Regions from separate parts of the Agrobacterium sp. H141 genome, predicted to be linked through region 2. Evidence: predicted binding sites of a transcription regulator. Region 2 holds the regulator's gene; the other holds the start of a gene.
What was found. Region 2 encodes LexA, which represses DNA repair genes until DNA is damaged. Its sites were predicted from a motif close to TGTTCNNNNTGTGTTCNG; they were not measured.
Positions count from the first base shown of each region.

Region 1: a site for LexA is predicted at 1,221-1,238, ahead of dnaE (DNA polymerase III subunit alpha). Genes of this name have one in related genera too.

Region 1 is NZ_CM169893.1:2,812,374-2,815,792, reverse strand. It holds gene ACWPM9_RS13000 (ABC transporter ATP-binding protein) at 1-546, shown strand, start outside; gene ACWPM9_RS12995 (hypothetical protein) at 539-1,132, opposite strand; gene dnaE (DNA polymerase III subunit alpha) at 1,465-3,419, shown strand, end outside.
Region 2 is NZ_CM169893.1:2,117,692-2,121,110, reverse strand. It holds gene kdsA (3-deoxy-8-phosphooctulonate synthase) at 1-87, opposite strand, end outside; gene ACWPM9_RS09760 (VOC family protein) at 84-980, opposite strand; gene lexA (transcriptional repressor LexA) at 1,190-1,903, shown strand; gene ACWPM9_RS09750 (hypothetical protein) at 1,857-2,666, opposite strand; gene ACWPM9_RS09745 (ComEC/Rec2 family competence protein) at 2,678-3,419, opposite strand, start outside.

The DNA of each region.
Region 1 (3,419 bases), 690 kb from region 2:
ATTGCCGGGCTGCTCGAGCATCCGACCGATGGCGAAGTGACGCTGGGCGGTGAGGCCTGCAATGGTCTTGGCGATGATCAACGCACCCGGATGCGGCGCAATGGCATTGGCTTCGTCTATCAGTTCCACCATTTGCTGCCCGAGTTTACGGCCCTCGAGAATATCATGATGCCGCAGCTGATCGCCGGCCTGACAATGGCCGAGGCGCGGGAGCGGGCAAGCCAGCTTCTCGATTACATGCGCATCAGCCACCGTGGCCAGCATCGCCCGGCGGAACTGTCGGGTGGTGAACAGCAGCGTGTCGCCATTGCCCGCGCCGTTGCCAATGCACCGCTGGTGCTGCTGGCCGACGAACCGACCGGCAACCTCGATCCGGAAACCGCTTCTTATGTGTTTTCCGCCTTGGAGGCACTGGTGCGGCAGTCGGGACTTGCAGCTCTCATTGCGACCCATAACCACGACCTGGCGCGGCGTATGGATCGCTGTGTGACCATCATTGATGGCAAGGTTGTCGATTATGATCCGGGTGCTCGTCCCGTCATTTAACCCCGCAGATTTTGATGCCGCGCTCGTCGCTCCAGTCTTTCAGGGAAACCGTGCTTGGCGCGGTGTTCTGGGATGTGCCGTTTAAGACATACTTCCCGCTCAGCACATTGTAGTCGCACGACCCGTTGCTGTCGGGATTGTCGATATCCAGCGTGTCGTTCCAGTTATAGGTAAAGCCGGCAACGATAAACTGGCTGTCACGCCAGGCGATGGTGACCGTCTGCGTCCAGCGGTTCCGCCCGATGCCCGAATTTTGCGTCGTCACCGCCAGGGAACCATTGTCCAGCGCTTTGAGCTCAGGGTCGCGTCCAAACATGCCGTCGAGACTGGTGTTGCCCCACAGCGAATAGGCACCCTCGCTGACGGGCCGCAACAGGTTGTGGGTCTTGTCTGCAAGGTACAGATAGAGAAGGGCTTCGTCACTGTCCGCGTCCTCTGGAGCGACCAGCAGGGCAAGGTCGCTTCGGCCATCCTTGTTCCAGTCGCCGGTCACGCCGGAGACGACCCGTCCAGTTGGAAAATCACCAGCACCTGCCGAGACAGCCGGAAGCAATGCAATCACGGCAGCGGTCATCATTCGTTTCATCGTCTCTCACAATTCTCAATGGCAATTCATCTGGCGGTGTTCTCGCATACAGGCATGCTGAACAAAATGGCGAAAAAGTGATTGACGAAAGAACGAAAAGAGAACATAGTGAAAACATAACAAGTAAGGAGTGAGCCATGACCGAGGTAATTCGTGACGTTGCAGCATTCGCTTCCATCGCGGTTTTCATCGCAAGTTTTTCATTGATCGTGATGGCCCTGTAAGGCCTTTAGAGCGGGATAGCTTTTTGTCCCGGCCGTTTGCATCTGGACTTGAGACCTCAGCCGGTCGAAAATAGCCGCCGATTCCTCGTGAGAGAAAGCGGTGCGTTTATGAGTGGTGCGGTTGTGGCTAAGGGTTCGGACGGGGCAGGCGAAACATCGCCGGGTTTCGTGCATCTGAGGGTCCATTCGGCCTATTCGCTGCTCGAAGGTGCTTTGCCTCTCAAGAAGATCCTCGCGAAGGCGGCAAGCGACAGCCAGCCAGCCATCGCGGTGACCGATACCAATAATCTGTTCGTCGCGCTGGAGTTTTCGCAAAAGGCGCTGGGCGAGGGGCTGCAGCCGATCATCGGATGCCAGCTCGCCATCGACATGGAAGATGCGGGCGATGACAAGCGTGGACATCAGTCCATGCAGAAGTTCCCGGCCATCGTTCTGTTGTCGTCGACACCGGCCGGCTATGAGCGTCTGGTCGATCTGGTGAGCCGTGCCTATCTCGACGGTGAAAGCGGACAACTGGTTCACATCAAGGCGTCCTGGCTCGAAGAGATCGGCACGGAAGGTCTGATTGCGCTCACCGGTGCCACGACAGGTCCGGTCGATATTGCGCTGCGCGAAGGGCACAAGGCTCAGGCCGAAGCCCGCCTTGAGACGCTGAAAGGCTTTTTCGGCGACAGGCTCTATATCGAATTGCAAAGGCAGGTTGGCTATAGCCGCCCGCACGAGCAAAAGATGATCGATCTGGCTTACGAGCATGACGTGCCGCTGGTTGCCACCAACGAGGCCTTCTTCCCGACCAAGGATGACTATGAGGCCCATGACGCTCTTATGGCAGTGGCCCATAATGCTATCGTCTCCGATGACAGCCGTTTTCGCCTGACACCCGATCACTATCTCAAAAGCCGCGCAGAAATGCGCAAGCTGTTTGCAGACCTGCCGGAAGCGCTCGACAACACGGTCGAGATCGCCCGTCGTTGTTCCTTCATTCTCGACACGCGCAAGCCCATCCTGCCACGCTTTACCGGCGCCAGCGAAGACCCCGATGAGGCCGATCGCGCCGAGGGCGCGGAGCTTCGCCGTCAGGCGGTCGAAGGGCTTGAAAACCGGCTGGCGGCCCTTGGAATGGCACCGGGCTACGACGAAACCCAATATCGCGAGCGCCTCGATTTCGAACTCTCCATTATCGAGCGTATGAAATTCCCGGGCTACTTCCTGATCGTTGCCGACTTCATCAAATGGGCCAAGAGCCAGGATATTCCGGTTGGCCCCGGACGTGGTTCGGGTGCGGGCTCGCTGGTTGCCTATGCCCTGACCATTACCGATGTCGATCCGCTGCGCTTCTCACTGCTGTTTGAACGCTTCCTCAATCCGGAACGCGTATCGATGCCCGACTTCGATATCGACTTCTGCCAGGATCGCCGCGAAGAGGTGATCCGTTATGTACAGAAGAAATACGGTCGCGAGCAGGTGGCGCAGATCATCACCTTCGGATCGCTGCAGGCGCGCGCAGCGCTGCGTGACGTCGGTCGTGTTCTGGAAATGCCCTATGGCCAGGTCGACAAGATCTGCAAGCTGGTGCCGAACAACCCGGCCAGCCCGACTCCTCTCTCCAAGGCGATCGAGGAGGAGCCCAAGCTGCAGGAGGCTGCTGACGAGGAGCCTGTTGTCGCCCGGCTTCTGGACATCGCCCAGAAGATCGAAGGCCTCTATCGTCACGCCTCGACCCATGCTGCCGGTATCGTCATCGGTGACCGCCCGCTGTCGAAGCTGGTGCCGATGTATCGCGATCCGCGCTCGGATATGCCGGTCACCCAGTTCAATATGAAATGGGTCGAACAGGCCGGTCTGGTCAAGTTCGACTTTCTCGGTCTGAAAACGCTGACGGTTCTGAAGACTGCGGTTGATTTCGTGCGCCGCACCAAGGGTGTCGAAGTCGATCTTGCGGCCATCCCGCTGGACGACAAGAAGACCTATGACATGCTCTCGCGCGGCGAGACTGTGGGCGTGTTCCAGGTGGAAAGTGCCGGCATGCGCAAGGCCCTGATCGGCATGCGTCCCGACTGCAT
Region 2 (3,419 bases):
GATCAACGAAAAGCGTGCGCTATTGGAAAAGGTGACCTTGCTTGCGCCATCGCCAACGACCACGCTTGAATTTGGTGAAATGCTCATGCCTTGTCCTCGAATATGAATGTTACGCCCTGACCCGCCGATGGTGGAACCACAAGGCGACCCTCCCGGGCTTCGTAAGAAATGCCATTAGCGGCAAGAAGCGCACCTGTCACGCCAAGATCGCCCACGGCAACGACTAATCCCGCGCCCTCAAGACCGGCGGTCCTGCTCATTACAGATAGACCATAGCTGCGGGTAAATCCGTCCGGCGTCATCACTTCTATCTGAGTGCCGCCGGCAGCGAATTCCAGTCTGCCGCCTCGGGTTGCTGAAGCATGCGCCTGAAACACAGCATCGATATAACCCTCAAATATTGAGGGGTCTTCCGCCGTCAAGATCACGCCACTCACACGCATTGCGCTATTGTCGTGTTGCGCCAGCGCCTCCTTGTCGATCGCCAGCGGCAACAGTCGCTCACAGGCAAACAGCAGCAGGTCAGGCGCTTGTTCATCCTTGGCGAAAGCCAGCTTGAAACCGGCTTTCGCCTCGCTTCCATCGGCCGCTTGAACAGGTCGCTCGAAAGACAGCATCTTGCCGGCAGACCGTCCCTCTGCCTCGAACCTTGCGTGATCCGCATCCGCGTCGCGGCTCTCGGCAATAATGGCCGACAGCCCCTCGCCACGATCTGCCCGAAACGCTTCATGGCGCGCCACAAACACATTGCCCTGCCGTATCGCGTCGTGGCATTTCTCAGGATCGGCAACACCCAGAGGCTCCAGATATCCGCCTTCGGAAAAATAAACACAGGCATTTTCGGTGCCGAATGGATGGAGCGCATCGGCTGCCACCGTGAAACCGAGCGCCGTCAACCGGTTGCGTGCGACCCCAAGCGCTCCGACAGGCAGGACAATATGATCGAGCGCGCGGGCCGGCGAGGCAGACGATGAATCCATGAACGGTTCCTCAGCATCAAAACGCGTCGGTTGTGCGCCATCGCAGGCTCAAACACAAGACATCGCACTTTATCGAACACTTTAGTTCTGATGTGCGCGCCGACCCATCAATTCCATTGTTGCCAGCCTCACAAAAATTTAGTCACTTGCAGAACACAACTGGAACAGATAGTGTATGTTCTGGATTTGTTTCATCAAAGGGAATCGCAATGCTGACCCGCAAACAACAGGAATTGTTGCTCTTCATTCACGAAAGAATGAAGGAGTCCGGCGTGCCGCCATCCTTTGATGAAATGAAAGATGCACTGGATCTGGCCTCCAAATCCGGCATCCATCGTCTGATCACAGCGCTGGAGGAGCGCGGTTTCATTCGCCGGCTACCCAACAGGGCAAGAGCACTGGAAGTGATCAAGCTTCCCGAAGCCTATTCACCCAGCATGCAGCCACGTCGCGGCGGTTTCTCGCCCAGCGTCATCGAGGGCAGCCGCGGCAAGACGCCACCGCCGATGCTGCGCCAGCCGAGCGAAGACAACAACAATACGGTTTCCGTTCCGGTGATGGGTCGCATTGCCGCCGGTGTGCCAATCTCTGCCATTCAGAACAACACTCATGAAATCAGCATTCCCGCCGAAATGGTCAGCAGCGGCGAGCATTATGCGCTTGAGGTCAAGGGTGACTCGATGATCGAGGCCGGCATCCTTGACGGCGACACCGTGATCATCCGCAATGGCTCGACCGCCAGTCCGGGCGATATCATCGTGGCGCTGGTCGATGACGAGGAAGCAACCCTGAAGCGCTTCCGTCGCAAGGGTGCGTCGATTGCTCTTGAAGCGGCCAATCCGGCTTACGAAACACGGATCTTTGGGCCTGACAGGGTCAAGGTTCAGGGTAAGCTGGTCGGCCTGATCCGCCGCTATCACTGAGGTCGGTGAGCACGGTCTCCACTGGTTTCATATCATAGCGGCCGCTGCGCCAATCATATCTACGATGCAGGCTCCAGGGCCTTGCACGGCCGGAGAAAGCAGAGCGCAAAGCGATTGCCCCGTTGCTGTGCGGGCCTAGCCATATTTCCAAAGAGCCCGTTTTGCGAAGTGTATCGGGCGTGATCAATCTCGCGCCCGAGCGACAATGGTCATAGCCAAGCCGTCGCGCAGAAATAACAATATCACCGAGATCGCAGGCCAGGCCTGAAAGCCGTGGCTCCTCAAGTGTCACCACCCGCCAGCCCCCGCTGATACGGGCAACGCACCAGACCTTGTTCAGGCAACTGAACTGGCCGTCGACCGACATGTCCAACATATGTGCGAGTTTCGTGCTGGCGTAGCGTATCGCATTTTCCGAAAGCACGGGAAAGCGGCGACCACCATCAGGGGTCGCGATGTCCCGCGGCGCAATCGCCTTGGCAAGCAAGGCATCCTCTTCGACAGCAGGTTTTTGATGGCTGTGGCGCTGCAAACCGTTCTGCCATTGGGTAAATATGAAGCCCGGCGGTCGGGCGCTCGTAGTGGCGATCACGTCCGCATTGTTGGCACCATTGCCGATCAACCCAACCAGACGACCGTCCTCATAGATCAGCAGATCGGCAGTCCTGTCTTTAGGAAGCGCCAATCCGGTGATCAGACCAACTGCGAGGATGGCGGTGCCAATATGCCTGATGCGACTTCGAAGCAGTGCCAGTATCAGCATGCCCGTAACCGCTAACGGCAAAACCCAACGGCCAGCCGCGCGCTACCGACATCGCCACCCCATTCGGCGACAGTATGGGCAATTGCGATGACGAGACCGAGTCCATGCCCCATGACGTCAAGCGGAAGTGTGTCGAGACCGATGGGCATCAGCAACATCGACACCAGGCCGGCCGGCATCACCACAAATGTGATGATCGGCATCGCCAACAGATTGGCCGGTAAACTATAGCCGGCGAGGCGGTGGAAATGCTCCAGCGAAAAGATCGCGGTCGACAAACCACCAATCACGGAAGTGAGGATCAGCCCGCCAACCACGCGGATGATCGCACCGGCAATGGGCATATCAGGCAAAAAGTCGAAATAGCCCTCGCGGGATCTGCGGAAACGCCACGCGGAATATCCAGCCACCAGCGCCACGGTCGCTGCAAATGACATCTGAAAGCTTGGCCCCATCACTTCGGAGGGCGAGATTGCCAGTATGATCGTGGCCGCCAGTGCCACATTGCGCATGCTGATCGCTGGCCTGTCCAATAGCACAGCCATGAGCATGATTGCCATCATCACGAAAGCGCGCTGCGCCGACACCTGGGCACCGGAAATCATCAGATAGAAGAATGCTGCGACAAGCGCGCCAGCGGCTGCATACTTCTTGATCGGTCTGGATTGTGCAAAGCCTGTGAACTGGCTCAACACCACCCGTAGACCGACAAAGAACAATCCAGCCGCCAGCGCCATATGCAGGCCGGAAATC